Regions from separate parts of the Bradyrhizobium sp. USDA 4451 genome, predicted to be linked through region 1. Evidence: riboswitches for the same ligand, from Rfam matches in the RefSeq annotation. Region 1 holds a riboswitch; the other holds the start of a gene.
The links. A riboswitch is a leader RNA that binds a small molecule or an ion and turns the genes downstream of it on or off. The one in region 1 is predicted to bind cobalamin.
Positions count from the first base shown of each region.

Region 2: another riboswitch for cobalamin. It lies ahead of ACVMB0_RS10075 (TonB-dependent receptor); the one in region 1 lies ahead of metE (5-methyltetrahydropteroyltriglutamate--homocysteine S-methyltransferase).

Region 1 covers NZ_JBTRCH010000001.1:7,911,361-7,918,729, reverse strand. The annotation lists gene ACVMB0_RS37055 (nodulate formation efficiency C protein) at 1-726, opposite strand, end outside; cobalamin riboswitch at 1,724-1,925, shown strand; gene metE (5-methyltetrahydropteroyltriglutamate--homocysteine S-methyltransferase) at 2,024-4,366, shown strand; gene hemN (oxygen-independent coproporphyrinogen III oxidase) at 5,055-6,407, opposite strand; gene ACVMB0_RS37040 (hemerythrin domain-containing protein) at 6,912-7,369, opposite strand, start outside.
Region 2 covers NZ_JBTRCH010000001.1:2,194,162-2,201,530, reverse strand. The annotation lists gene ACVMB0_RS10085 (ABC transporter ATP-binding protein) at 1-353, opposite strand, end outside; partial or broken gene ACVMB0_RS10080 (FecCD family ABC transporter permease) at 350-1,394, opposite strand; cobalamin riboswitch at 1,507-1,704, shown strand; gene ACVMB0_RS10075 (TonB-dependent receptor) at 1,813-4,077, shown strand; gene ACVMB0_RS10070 (hypothetical protein) at 4,242-4,415, shown strand; gene ACVMB0_RS10065 (hypothetical protein) at 4,578-5,825, opposite strand; gene ACVMB0_RS10060 (MFS transporter) at 5,998-7,230, shown strand; gene ACVMB0_RS10055 (CYTH and CHAD domain-containing protein) at 7,234-7,369, opposite strand, start outside.

The sequences.
Region 1 (7,369 bases):
AGATTGCGGCTCCCAATCGTGTCCCTCGCGCTTCTCGAAGGTGATAACCCCATTTTCGGTAAAGTAGCGGGGGCCTGGTATGTTGCAGTTCACCAGCAGCAGAACGCGCCACCGGTGCGCTTTCTCGGTCGGCTTGTCAGTCGCCGCCGTAACGTAATCCACGACAACAGGTTCGATGATGTGACAACGGCCGTGGCGGAGAAGATTTCCGAGCTTGCCCTGCGCGGTCGTCACAAAGTTGAAATTGACCGGATTATGCAGAAAACCAAGGTTTGCTTCTTTTTCGCCGTCGGTGACTTCACTGGCGATGAGAGAAAGCGCCAGGGCGCGCCAGCCGAGTTCGATGGGCTTTGCATAGGGAGACGCAACTTCAATCTTTCCGTCGGTCCCGACCTTCCAGGTAATAACGTAATGTTCGTCTGAACTGTTATCCTGATGTCTGGTCCAGGAAAGATAAACATACTCAGTGTGGTCGATGCCTTCGGCGATTCCCCAGTTTCGAGGGACAAAGTGCGCCACTTTCGAGACCTTTGAGACAATGTGCTCGATTGTCTCACCGTCTTGTGCTCGCCAGGTTGACTTGACGCGTTCGACGAGCGCGTTTTCGCCGGCTCGCGCACTGTCGGCCGCCGCAACCAGCCCAGCAAGGAAAATCAGCGATTGACAGAGACGGTGCACGCCTCTTGCAGACATTCTCTTCATAACGGCTGGACCATCGGTTTTCATCTACACGTCAATGCGGCGCCTTCAATGCTATGCTCGATTGGAAGAAGTTAGCGGCAACGCGACGCGGGTGCCTGCCGATGTCCCGCGCGAGCAGGCGCTATCCCCTCGATGTCACGCGCCGCTAACTTCAGTGGGCCAATCACAACCTCATCTGCTGTGCTGGACCTGCCCAGGGGGAGAAGCCTGGGCATCCCGGAGCTTGCATCCCTCGTGCCAGGAAATAGCCGGCAAATCGCGCCAGATTAGTGCAATGTTTGTCGGCTTTCCGACGGCGCTCGTTTCAATGTTTCCATTCAGCCGATCCGCGCGGGCTTGTTCAGCTTTTGTGGAGCCGATCCTCGAGGCGCAAGCGAGGGCCGTTGCCAATTTGCGAATGAGGAATCGGGAAGAACTTTTGAAAGGTCTTGAACCGTCCGGTCCGGTGTTGTCACCCGAACGCCTGCGATCTCTATCGGCTCGCAAATGATCATATGCCAAAGTCGGTCATCACTGCCGGGCGTACGGAATCGTTCGGAAGCGCATCGTCAGGCAGGCAGATGATATGGTGCGCGCGTTGTCTGCCTACGCGCGCGATGGTGCAATCTGGTCAATCGTCCAGCTGCCTCAGTTCCATATTCATGGCTGGATGAGCCGCTGTTTCCAGTGGCGCGGGCCGGCAAGCGAGAAACAATCAACTATCGCGCTAACTTCCTCTCGAGTTGCTCAACATCTTCGAGAGCATCTGTCTGACGGATTGATTCATGAACGCTTTCACCAATCGCCCCAACAGGCCGATCGCAAAGATGGTGACAGCAAAGACGCCAACGGCGCTCCAAACAGCCATTTTCATTGCGGGGTTTCCCAGTGTCCGTTGACGCGAATCGATATGTGTTCCTGCGCATTATCGGCATCACAGACCGCAAGTCGCCTACCAGGATTGGTTGGCACGCAGATCAACATGCGCGCCTCATTGACGTGAGAGAGTCATCTGAGAGGTTGACGGAAGAGGTCCGTTGCAGATAATCGAAATCGTAGAGGTTCTCCGGTCCCGCTGGATCCGGAGCTAAGAGGGAAGCCGGTGAACAGGCCGGCGCTGCCCCCGCAACTGTAAGCGGCGAGCCGCTGTCCAACAAAGTCACTGAAGCCCGTGGGGCTTTGGGAAGACCGGACAGCGGCGATGACCCGCGAGCCAGGAGACCTGCCTCGACCACATTTACGTCCACGGGCGGGGTGTCCCGGTGGTACGCCAAGCAGCCGCCCTCCGGCGATCGTGCTTGCGTCCGCCATGGCCTTTGCCCCCAACTACGGGGTTAGCGCTATGTCTCTTCTCTCGCTTCCGGTTGCCACGCTTGGAACGCCTCGGATCGGTCCAAGACGCGAGCTCAAACGCGCGCTTGAAAGTTACTGGGCCGGCGCAATCAGCGAACAGCAATTGCTCGAGGACGCAGCTGGCCTGCGCGCTGCGAACTGGGCCCGTCAAAAATCCCTCGGTGTCACCGTCATTCCGTCCAACGACTTCTCTTTGTACGATCAGGTGCTCGACACCTCTGTCATGGTTGGTGCCATACCGGAAGTCTACGCGTCGAAAATCGAGCCGGTTTCACTCAAGACGTACTTCGAGATGGCCCGCGGTTCACAGTGGGACCGCCAGAATGCGAGTTGCAGCCCCGGATCGGGCGGATATGGCGCGCCCGCACAGGAGATGACCAAGTGGTTCGACACCAACTACCACTACATGGTCCCTGAATTTCATCGGGGACAGACGTTCCGCCTGTCCTCGCGAAAGCCTATCGAGGAGTACGAGGAAGCCAAAGCCCTGGGATTCCAGACCCGCCCTGTCCTGATCGGGCCGGTCACATTCTTAAAGCTTGGCAAGAGTGCGGATGCGTTCCAGCCACTGTCGCTCCTGGACGAGCTAATACCGGTCTATGTCGAAGTTCTGCGAGAACTAGCCAAACGAGGAGCAAACTGGGTTCAATGCGACGAGCCCTGCCTGGTCCTTGATCTGGAGGAGCGGGCGCGAAAATCTTTGCTGCACGTCTACGATCGGCTTGCCAAGGAAGTACCCGACGTCAAGATCATGGTCGCGAGCTATTTCGGCGATCTCGGCGATAATCTGGACACAGCTTTGAACATGCCCGTTGCCGGACTGCACGTGGATTTGGTTCGCGCGCCGAACCTGTTGGACCGGATCATTGCTGCCCGGCGAAGCGACCTCGTCATGTCTCTCGGCGTCATCGACGGACGAAATGTATGGCGGTCGAACCTGTCGACGCTCCGCCAGCAACTGGATCCCGCCATCGCGAAGCTAGGCAGGGATCGTGTCCAGATCGCTCCGTCCTGCTCGCTGCTTCATGTGCCCGTCGATGTTGAACTTGAGACCGGACTTGCATCCGATCTCAAGAGCTGGCTTGCCTTTTCGGTACAGAAGATGCGTGAGCTCGCGATCCTGGCGCGGGCACTCGCGGGTGATCAGAATGTTGCTGAAAGTCTCGCTGAATCGGAGTCGGCCGTGACGTTCCGTCGGACTTCACCAAAGATCCGCGATGCCAATCTCGCGGTACGGATGCGAGCGATTGACCAGGCCATGCGCCGGCGCGCCAGCCCATTTGTCCGTCGGGCCGAGATCCAGCGCAAACGCTTTGGACTACCGGCCTTTCCCACCACGACGATTGGATCTTTCCCGCAAACCCCAGAGGTCCGTAACGCCCGCGCAGCACATGCGCAAGGCGCCATGAGCGACGAGCAATACGACAAGTTCCTCAAGGAGGAGACCGCGCGCGCTCTACGTTGGCAGGAGGACATTGGGCTGGACGTCCTCGTGCATGGCGAGTTTGAGCGCAATGACATGGTGCAGTACTTCGGCGAGCAACTCGCCGGGTTCGCATTTACCAGGAATGGTTGGGTACAATCCTATGGCTCGCGCTGTGTCAGGCCACCGATCCTGTTTGGCGATGTTTTGCGGCCAAAGCCGATCACCGTGGATTGGTGGCTCTACGCGCAATCACTCACCAGTAAGCCGGTGAAGGCGATGTTGACCGGACCAGTAACGATCCTGAACTGGTCGTTTGTTCGCGATGATATTCCAAGAGGCGAGGTCTGCCGGCAGATCGCACTGGCGATCCGCGACGAAGTCCGTGATCTCGAGATAGCCGGTGCGAGCATGATCCAGATCGACGAAGCGGCCCTCCGCGAAGGATTGCCATTGCGCCGATCGGAGTGGGCGGCCTACCTTCAATGGGCCGTCGATAGCTTCCGGATATGCTCATCAGGCGTTGCAGATCAAACCCAGATTCATACGCACATGTGCTATTCGGAGTTTAATGACATCATCGACGCCATTGCTGCAATGGATGCGGACGTCATCTCGATCGAGACGTCGCGCTCGAAGATGGAGCTGCTCGACGCGTTCAGGAATTACAAATATCCCAATCAAATCGGGCCGGGCGTATACGACATCCATTCTCCCCGCATTCCCGAGGCAGGGGAAATGAAGGAGCTGATAGCATTGGCTCGGCAGCGGTTGCAGGACTCGCAGCTTTGGGTAAATCCGGACTGTGGTCTGAAGACGCGCAAATGGGAGGAGGTTCGCCCGGCGCTGATCAATATGGTCGCCGCCGCCCGGCAACTGCGCGCGGCATCCGATCGGCCAGGTCGTTGATCCTGCGCTTGGCTCTCTCCTCCAGGACGCTGATCCGCTCATAGCGCGTTTGCGCTCTGGATCATCTCGACCGAGCTCGGACAAAAAAACGCCCGGCCGCGTTTAGCAGGCCGGGCGATAGTTAAGTCTGAGGGGAGCGACGCTGACACATCGCCGACTTCCACCGGCGCAGGGAGGACAGCCGATGGTCCGATTGCCGGCGAGGACATTCGCCGTAAATCTGAACCGAAGTTAAAGCACGGCTCAGCGTGGCTCAATCATGCTGTGGTATGCGACCAACGTAGTTGAGTATTGGAAGACTAGACCAAGGTTTGTCCGCGACGAGCCGCGTTCACAACGGTTTGCCGAAGCGAGCGAAGACCACGGCTGGCGACGCCCGGCCGCCTTAAGTGCAATTAACGGCGCCTGCCCGCCGCTGGATCGGCGCGACCATGCGAGCAAACGCGACCGCAAGGATTCAATGCATGAGTGGTTTCTTGTTGATCAGGCTGCGCAGGCAGTCTGTCTGGTTCCACTCTGGCGAAGGTCTGGAACTCTGTTTGGAATGGATGGGGGGTCGACGCGTGACCATGAAAGTGGCTGACATATAAGATGCTTCACGATCACGAGATTGGCCCGAACCGCGCATACCAGTTCACTGGTGCAGAAGTGCGGGATGACTAGAGTGGCACGGCCGCCGTTCACACGATTAGACCGCCGCGCTGTGCGTAGCCCCGCACCGAGCGAGGTGAGCGTCGAACACGGAGGCGACGCTCCGGACCAGAAACCGGGCGCCGCCGGCTACGGAAAGGCGGCCATTGTCGAACACGACGGCGCCATCTGCGATAAGGCTTTCAAGCCGGGAATGATCGACAACGGCCGAATCCGGATCCCTGCCGTGACGGCGAGATGTCTCGGAGAGATCGATTGTCATGTCGCACATAATTCGCTCGATGATCTCCGCCCGGTAGCGATCATCATCAGTCAGTAAATAGCCCTTCGCTGTCGCGAGCCGATCCTCGGTGATGCGAGCGAGATAATCCCTGGTCGAGACAGCATTCGCGACGAACCCCTGCTGCAGCCGGCCGATGGCGCTGGCACCGAGGCCAATAAGCGCGCCTGCGCAATCGTCAGTATATCCCTGGAAATTGCGGCGCAACCTGCCTTGCTTCGCCGCCACAGCGAGATTGTCATGCGGCAGGGCGAAGTGATCGAGGCCTACGCGTACGTATCCAGCGTCAACCAAAGTGTCAGCTACCATTTCGGATTGGAGATAGCGCTCGACGCTGTCGGGCAGAGTCGATTCGTTGATCTTGCGTTGATGCTTCTTGAAGGTCGGAACGTGCGCGTAACCAAAGGCCGAAAACCGGTCCGGATACAATTCGAGGCATTTGCCGACGGTATCCAGGCACGAATCGACCGTCTGCCCGGGCAGCCCATACAGCAGGTCGAAATTGATCCGGCAAATGCCGGCGTGGCGTAACCGCTCGACCGAAATGGCGGTCTGTTCGAAGCTCTGAGGGCGGTTGATGGCCTGTTGGACGACCGGGTCGAAGCTCTGCACGCCAAGGCTTGCCCGGTTGACCCCGCTATAGCCCAGGGCTTCGGCCATCGGATTGCTCAACATGCGGGGATCAATCTCGACGGCGATCTCAGTATCAGGCAGGACGGCGAACGAATAACGCAACGAGCCGACCAAATCGGCGAATGCTTCAGGTGTCAGGATCGTCGGCGTGCCGCCGCCGAAGTGGATATGAGAGATTGCCTGTCGTTGGCCAATGGCTTCTGCAACGAGGTAGGCTTCAGTGCGCAATCCAGCCGCATAGATCGCGATCGGATCGTCGCGTTTCGTGACAGATGTATGGCAGCCGCAGTACCAACACATGCTTCGGCAAAATGGCACGTGCAGGTAGATAGAGGCGGACTGCCGGCCGTCGAGGGACTTGAGCCAAGCTTGATAGTCGAGCTCCCGGACTGATGCCGAGAAATGAGGGGCGCTCGGATAGCTGGTGTAGCGCGGTAGTCGGTGCTGCCCGTAGGATTGTGCTAGGTCCGGTCGCATTGCGATGCCTCTCTCGCTCTCGGGCCGCACGATTACCGGACAGGAGCCTGGTAAGCTTTGCGCTGCCTCAAATATCGCGGTTACTGATGGGCTGGCCGGTAGGCCATGCCCGCGGCGCATACATCATGCTTTGAATTGTGATGAAGCGGTCGCGCGGCAGGAATGAGCTTCCTTCGCAATGCACCTTCCATCATGGTCAAATCGAGCGAGAACGAGACGAAACGAAGCAGCAAACGGATCATTAATTGACGTTCGACAGCTCTGCTGAGAAATGTCCGTTTCGCGCGATGCCAATGCGGCATGGTCGAGCCTGTTACGGCCACTGCCGATTACGTCGAATCAGATCGATTTTAACGTTCGGCCATGCCGCTTGCGCCGCCAGTTAAAGCAAACGATCGTCGGGCGGAGAAGCATATCGCCTGCGCGTAATCTGAGAGCCGGCAAGGCGATCTTCATATCGGTCCCATGAAATGATGTCCACTTTCCTGCCGAAGCCGCCAACGATCAATGTGGTCCATCGCTCTCCGCATTGTGTCGCTGGTTGCCGGCCAACGCGCTCGAAAACGCAAGCGCGCTCCGTTCGTCCTCAGCTTCTTGTTCCAATTGTAGAATATGGGCTCTTAGCGCGTCGGAAGCTGCTTCAGCTGTCTCGCTGAATAGCGGATCACCATGATCGGTGAGGGCGGATGCGACTTCGGCCCAATCCTGAGGCGATAAAACTGCAACAGCGGTGGGGAAGAAGTCGCGTTCTTCCCACATCATGTGATGCCGCTCGCGTACTATAAACGCGCGCACGATGTTGCCAACGTCTTGCCGAAGGGCTTCACGATCTGCCAGGACGCCATCAATGGCGCGAGCAAAGTGGTGCAAGCGGTCGATGACTTCCTGATGCTCATGCGCGAGATCGCCGACCGTTGCGGCCGCATTCGGATCGCGCCTCTTGAGCTTGGAAAAGATCAAGT
Region 2 (7,369 bases), 5.7 Mb from region 1:
TCCATATCCCTGGGCGACAGCCGCGCCGGATCGGTCGCGCCATGTGGATAGCGGCCGAGCGCCACGATATCGCGTGCCGGCAGCGGCCAGTGCACCATGTGCCCCTGCGGCAGATACGCAAAACGTTTCGCACGCTCGCGCAGCGGCAATGACGCCAGAGCCTCGCCGCCAATCCTGATCTCGCCGTCAGACGGGATCAGGCCAGCCAGCGCGCGCAACAGCGTGGTCTTGCCGGCGCCATTCGGTCCGACCAGCGCGACTAGGTGACCGGCCGCGAGCGACAGCGAGACATCGTGCAGCACCTTGCGGCTGCCGAGCGAGGCGTTGAGCGCTGTGGCGGAGAGCAGCGTCATGCCACGCCTCCGCCGAGCGCGCGGCGCTCGCGCATGATGAGGTAAAGAAAGAACGGCACGCCGATGATCGAGGTCAGCACGCCGACCTTGATGTCCGAGGTCGAGGGGATGATGCGCACCGCGATATCTGCGGCAAGCAGCAGCGCCGAGCCGGTCAGCGCGCTCGGTACCAGCAGCCGTGCGCGGATCATGACCGATCACCGGGCGCATCAGATGCGGCGCGACGAGGCCGATGAAGCCGATCGTGCCGGTCACCGCGACCGCGCCGCCGACGCCGAGCGCGACGCCCGTGATGACGAAGAGCCGCAGCCGCCCGACATCGACGCCGAGGCTCTGCGCCGCCTCCTCGCCGAGCGTCAGCACACGAAAGGCGCTCGCCTGGCTGAGCAGGATGGCCGCGCCGGCGACGATAAAGGGCAGCGCCAGCGCCACATGCTCGAAGCTGCGGTCCTCCAGCGAGCCGAGCAGCCAGAACGCGATCTCCAGCACCACGAACGGATTGCTGGAGAGGTTCATCACCAGCGCGGTCGCGGCACCCGCAAAGCTCGAGATCGCAAGCCCTGCGAGGATCAGGATCAGCAGCCCGGCATTGCGACCGGCGATCGCGAGCAATGCGAACACCGAGCCGAACGCGGCGATAATCGCCACTGCCGGCAGCGCGTAGGACCGCACATCGGCGAGGCCGAGCGCGATCACCAGCACCGCGCCGAATGCCGCCGATTGCGGCGCGCCGAACAGCGACGGCGAAGCCAGCGGATTGCGCAGCAGGCCTTGCAGCGCCGCGCCCGACAGCCCGAGAATGCCGCCGATCGCGAATGCCAGGATGGTGCGCGGCAGCCGGATCTCGCGCACGATGACCTGCGCGACGTCGCTGCCGCCACCGAACAGCGCCTCGATCACCGCGAGCGGCGACAGCCGCACCGGCCCGATGCCGAGCGAGAGCACGCACAGCAGAACCACGAGCGCGAATAGCGCCGCGGTGGCACTCCACCGCCGCCGCGCCGCGATCTCGGCCGCCAAGGCAAAATCCTGCACGCTCATCTCATCCATGCTCTTACAGCCATCGCCGTGGCAGACAAGCGACACCCGACAAAAACCGTGGCCGTGCGGCCATTGCCCGACTTCCGCCGGATTGACTTTGCTGCCCGGCCGAACCCTAGATGACCATGACGGTTCTTTCATGAGATGAAAAGGGAATGCGGTGCGGGGAAACTTCCCCAACGCCGCGGCTGCCCCCGCAACTGTATGCGGTGAATCCTTCGTCACAGGCCACTGGGAATCTCGGTCCTGGGAAGGCGACGAAGGGTAACGACCCGCGAGCCAGGAGACCTGCCGTCAGCCGTGGTCACACGCGAGGATGCCGGTCGGGGAGTACAGGCATGAGCTTCACCTGATGCTGCAAGCACATGGTGAGACTGCTTCGCGGTGACGTGCCACTGACGTTACCGAGGTCTCGCCTATGTTTTCCTTCCCACCCGACCGGCACCGCGCGCTTCTGCTCGCGTCGACGATCATCTTGCCGACGATCGTCCTCTCAACTGCGCGGGCGCAGCAGGCGCCCGCTCCCGATCAGCTGCCCACGATCGAAGTCAGCCGATCCGGCGACCAGAACGTTACCCGCGCCAAACCGCCCGCTGACGAGACCCCGGCCCCACGCCGCCCGGCGCCGGGCACCACGCAGAGCAGCAACGCGGGCAGCGGCGCCGGATCGAACTCGGCTGGAGCCGGCTCGGCCACGGGGACCGGCGGCAGCAGCGGCGGCCGCCAGTTTGCCGGGGTCGTCGGCTCCTCCTCGACCGTGATCACCGCCGACGACATCGCGCATTCGCCGTCGCAGTCGCTGCCGGAAATCCTGGCGCAGGTGCCGGGCGTGCAGCTGCAATCGCTCTATGGCGGGCCGAACGGCGCCAAGACCTCGGTCGACCTGCGTGGCTTCGGCGCATTCGCGACCGACAACACCCTGTTCCTGCTCAACGGCCGCCGCCTCAACGACGTCGACAAAGCCGGCTTCGATCTCACCACGATCCCGCTCGATTCGATCGAACGGATCGAGATCGTCAGAGGCAACAGCGGCGCGGTGCTGTACGGCGACAACGCGGTGGGCGGCGTGGTCAATATCATCACCAAGGCCGGCGCCGGCGGTCCGCCGGCCACGATGCGCACCGAGGCCGGAGTTGGCTCGTTCAACACCCGGATGGCCGCGGTCTCCGCCGCGCTGGATTCGGGACCGTGGTCGACCTCGTTCCATGGCAACGGCATCAAATCCGACGGCTACCGCGTCAACAATGCGCTCGACCAGCGCAACGCCGTCGGCAACGTCAACTACACCACGCCGGATCTCACCGCCTTCGTCACCGTCACCGGCAGCGACCAGAAGCTCGGCCTGCCCGGCGGACGGCTGGTCGATCCGTCGATCGGCGTCAACGAGTTGCTGAGTGATCGTCGCGGTGCGGCGACGCCGTTCGACTATGCCAACCAGCAGACCGCGAGCGTCACCACCGGCTTCACCAGAACGCTGGTGAACGGCGTCGACCTGATCGTCGACGGCGGCTGGCGGCAGCGCGAGACGCAGAGCGGCTTCTTCGGCACCGTGCCGACCATTAGCTTCGCCTCGACCTACAATGACGCCGCGCTGCACACCTGGTCTCTGACGCCGCGGCTCAGCGTCAAGAATGTCATGCTGGGGATGCCATCCACGATCCTGACCGGCATCGACTATTACGATTCGACCTTCCGTGAGGCACGCGGCGCCTATCAGGGCGTCGATCCCACCCACGTCTACAACATCGAGCAGCAGAGCGTGGCCGGCTATTGGCAGCACACGTTCGGCTTGCTGCCGACCATCGACTTCTCCTACGGCGCGCGGGTGCAGAACACCCACGTCTCGGCGCGCGATCGCTACGATCCGAATGCGCCGTTCGCTTTCGACACGCAGGCGGCACCGCTCGACAGCAACGAGACACAGTACGCATTGCATGTCGGTGTCGAGCATCGTTTCACCGACACCTTCTCGGCGTTCGGTCGCGCCGCGCGCGCCTTCCGCACGCCCGATGTCGACGAGCGCGTCGCATCGGGGCCGGCCTTCGATCCGCTGACATTCGCCCCGATTCCGCAGAATTTTCAGCTCAAGACCCAGACCTCGCAGGACGTCGAGGGCGGTTTCCGGGTCAAGACCGCTCGCTTCCAGATCCAGACCAGCGTCTATCTGATGGATCTCGAGAACGAGATCCATTTCAATCCGGTGCTGTTCTACAATGTTAACCTCGATCCCACCCGCCGCTACGGCTCCGAGACCAGTGCTTCGCTGAAGATCAGCGACACCGTCACCCTGCGCGGCGGCATGGCGATCACCCGCGCGGTATTTCGCGAAGGCATATGGGCCGGCAACGACGTGCCGCTGGTGTCGCGCAGCACCGGCAATCTCGGCGTGACCTGGAACATCTGGCAGAACTATCTGGTGTTCGATGCCACCGCGCGGGCCTGGAGCTCGCGCATCATGGACAACGACCAGGCCAACACCCAAAGCAAAATCCCCGGCAACGCCACTGCCGATATCAAGCTGAGCGGACAAGTCGACCGCTTGTTCTGGTCGCTGAGCGTCAACAACCTGTTCAACGCGCTGTACTACGACTACGCCATCGCGAGCTCGTTCACGGAAGGCCGCTTCTCGGCCTATCCGCTGCCCGGCCGAACCTACATGGTCAAGGCCGGCGCGACGTTTTGAGAGCACGATCCGGAAAAGTGAGGACAGGTTTTCCGAAAAGATCATGCTTAAACAAGAGAGGGTGTGGCGGGATGTGACCCCGTCACGTCGTCTGCTCACATGACGAGCGCTCGCAAACTGGAGTAGAATTGCCGCAGCTGATTTGACCCGTGCAGGGGAAACGCATGGCCAAGGCCGGAAAGACGAGTAAGGGCGGCGCCAAGATCAACGAGAAGACCGACGACAAGGTTAAGGTGCCTCCGCCGCCTGCATCAAAGCAGGACGACGAGTATTACGAGGATGGCGACATCGCCACGCCGAAACTCGACCGCTACGGCAATGATGACGAGCCGTTGTGAGGGATAAGCGATATATGTCGTCGTCGTCCGGCGAAAGCCGGGACCCAACCACAGGATTGAATTGTTGAAGCGCGCTGTAGTCCCGGCACGTCGTAACAATCACCGCTGGTGGTTATGGGTCCCGGGTCGCGCTTCGCTTGCCCGGGACGACGTGGGATGGAGCTAACCGAAATCCTCGCTCTCGATCTTTGCAATACTCCCGCGATCGAGCAGATGCGCGCCGAAGCCGCCGCGCGCCAGCGATGAGGCGATCGGCGGCGAGGCCAGCAGCAGCGCGGTCGTCATCGCCAGCGGCACGGCGCTGAGCCAATCGAGCCGCACCGGCGTCAATTCCTCGGTGCTTGCCCGGTAGAGGCCTCCGCCCGCGGCGATGCGGCTGCACTCCCGGATCAGGTCGCGCCGCGTGCCGTCGCGCGATGCGCTGCCGAGCAGCGCCTGCATGGCCAGATGCGTCCGCACCCCGGCGCGGCTCTCGGCCAGCGGCGTCGGCGCTTCATCGAGAGAGACGCGCAGCAGCAGGTCGACCAGATCGGTGCCCGACCGGTACGCATTCACAGGCTCGACCAGCCGCGGATTGCAATCGATCAACAGCGGCGTCGCGCTGTCGAGCGGCATGATGATGTCGACCGAGAGCGCGCCATGCCAGCCGAGATGCGCTCCGATGGTCTCGAGCGCGGCGCGGATTGCCGGCCGGCTCACGCTCTCCTTGATCGCCTCGCCGCCGCCGACACCGGCCGCGATCTGCCGGTAAGCGTGGAAGCCGATCAGCGTACCGCCCGAGAAGACCGACTGCGCCTTCTCGACCGTGCCGGTGATGAGATCCTGCGCCAGCACCTCGCCGGCAAAGTCGCCGGCGGAGTCGAGATCGTAGAGCGCGCGGTTGAGATCACCGGTGTCGCGCACGAACCAGATGCCACGGCTCGCCGTGCCGACCGACGTCTTGACCACGGAGGGAAACCGCAGGCCGTCGCGCAGCTCGTCGGCCGAGTTCACAATCCGGGTCGGCGGCTGCGGCAGGCCGAGCTGATCGAGCAGGCGGCTGAAGCCGGCCTTGCTGTGCACGGCGCGATAGCTGGTGAAGTCCGGCAGCGCGAGACCGGTATGCGACGTCAGCCGCGGCGCGGCGCGGGCGAACAGAAAACCCTGTTCATGGGTCGGCAGCAGCACGTCGAAATGTTGCGACGCCAACAGGCGCTCGACGAAGCCGAGATAGCCGGCCGGATCCGACCGCAGCGGCGGACAATGGTGATATTTGCGGACAAAGCGGGAATAGCGCGCCAGGCACCAGCGCGAGGGATCGCAGACCTCGACATGATGGCCGGCCAGCCCCAGGATCGTGATCGCCTCGCGGCCGGAGGTGCTGGAGCCCTCCGACACCAGCACGCGGAGCGGTTTTTTGGTGTCGATCATGGCCGATCATCACCGCGCCACTGCACTTTGTCGCCGCCTTTAATGCCGCATGTGTCGATCCGGCACGCCTGCGCCGGGGGCAGCCATGCGCCCGCGTTCATGGACAATTAGCGGCCAGCCTCTATTTTCGGCCGGCCCTGCCGGGCTTTGGAAAAAGTGGGTTGTCACTGATATGGTCGACATTCTGGCCGCACCGCAGCAAGCGAAAGCCGACAGCGCGCTGCGCACGCTGACCGGGATCTCGGTCGCCCATTGGGTCAGTCATTTCCACATCTTCGTGCTGCCGATGCTGTTCCCGTTCCTGAAGCAGCAGCTCGGCGTCGGCTATGTCGAACTCGGCCTGGCGCTGACGGTGTTCGCGGTGGTCTCGGGCCTGACCCAGGCGCCGATCGGCTATCTCGCCGACCATATCGGCGCGCGCAAGATCCTGCTCATCGGATTGACGGTCGGCGGCTGTGCGCTGATCGGGCTCGGCCTGCATCTCAGCTATAGCTCGCTGATCGTTTGCGCGGTGCTGCTCGGGCTTGCCAACAGCGTCTACCATCCGGCCGACTACGCCATCCTCTCGGCCCACATGGACGAGGCGCGGATGGGCCGCGCCTTCTCGATCCACACCTTTGCCGGCTTCCTCGGCGGCGCAGTGGCGCCTGCGATCATGGCGGCCCTGGTCGCCTCGATGGGCGGCCTCGGCGCGCTGATCGTCGCCGGCGCGGTCGGCCCGCTGGTGGCGCTGTTCCTGATCGTGCTCGGCATTCCCGATGCCGGCGCCAACAAGAACAAGTCAAAGGACGATGCGGCGCCGAAAGCCAGCGTGATCACGCCGGCACTGCTGGTGCTGACCGCATTCTTTACGCTGCTCAGCCTGTCGACCTCGGGCATCAACAATTTCGGCGTGGTCGCACTGATGGGCGGCTACGACGCATCGTTCTCGACCGCCAACATCGCACTGACCGCGTTCCTCGGCGCCAGCGCAGCGGGCGTGCTCGCCGGCGGCTATCTCGCCGACTGGACCCATCGCCACAGCCAGCTCGCCGCGGCCTGCTTCGCGGTCAATGCCGTGCTGGTGCTGCTGATCGCGCTGGTGAACCTGCCGCCGGTGGCGCTGACGCTGGCGATGGGGCTCGCCGGATTCCTCGGCGGCGTAATCGCGCCCTCGCGCGACATGATGGTGCGCAACGCGGCACCGCCCGGCGCCGCCGGCCGCGCCTTCGGCATCGTCTCCACCGGCTTCAACTTCGGCGGCATCGTCAGTCCGCTCTTGTTCGGCTGGATCATGGACCAGCACATGCCGCATTGGGTGTTCGGCGCCTCGGTCGGCTTCATGGTGCTGACCGTGCTGCTCGCGCTGGTCACCGAGCGCAAGCCGCAGGCCTCTCCGATGGCGGTCCAGGCGCAGTCTCGTTAGAATTCACCGCCCCCAGAACACCGGCGTCGCCTTGAAGCGCCGCCAACTCTTGCGCAGCGCTTTTGTCACCGCGATCTGATCGCGCGCCAGCCAGCCGGCCATCGCGCCGATGCCGAGATGAAGCGCAGGCTGGTCGTCC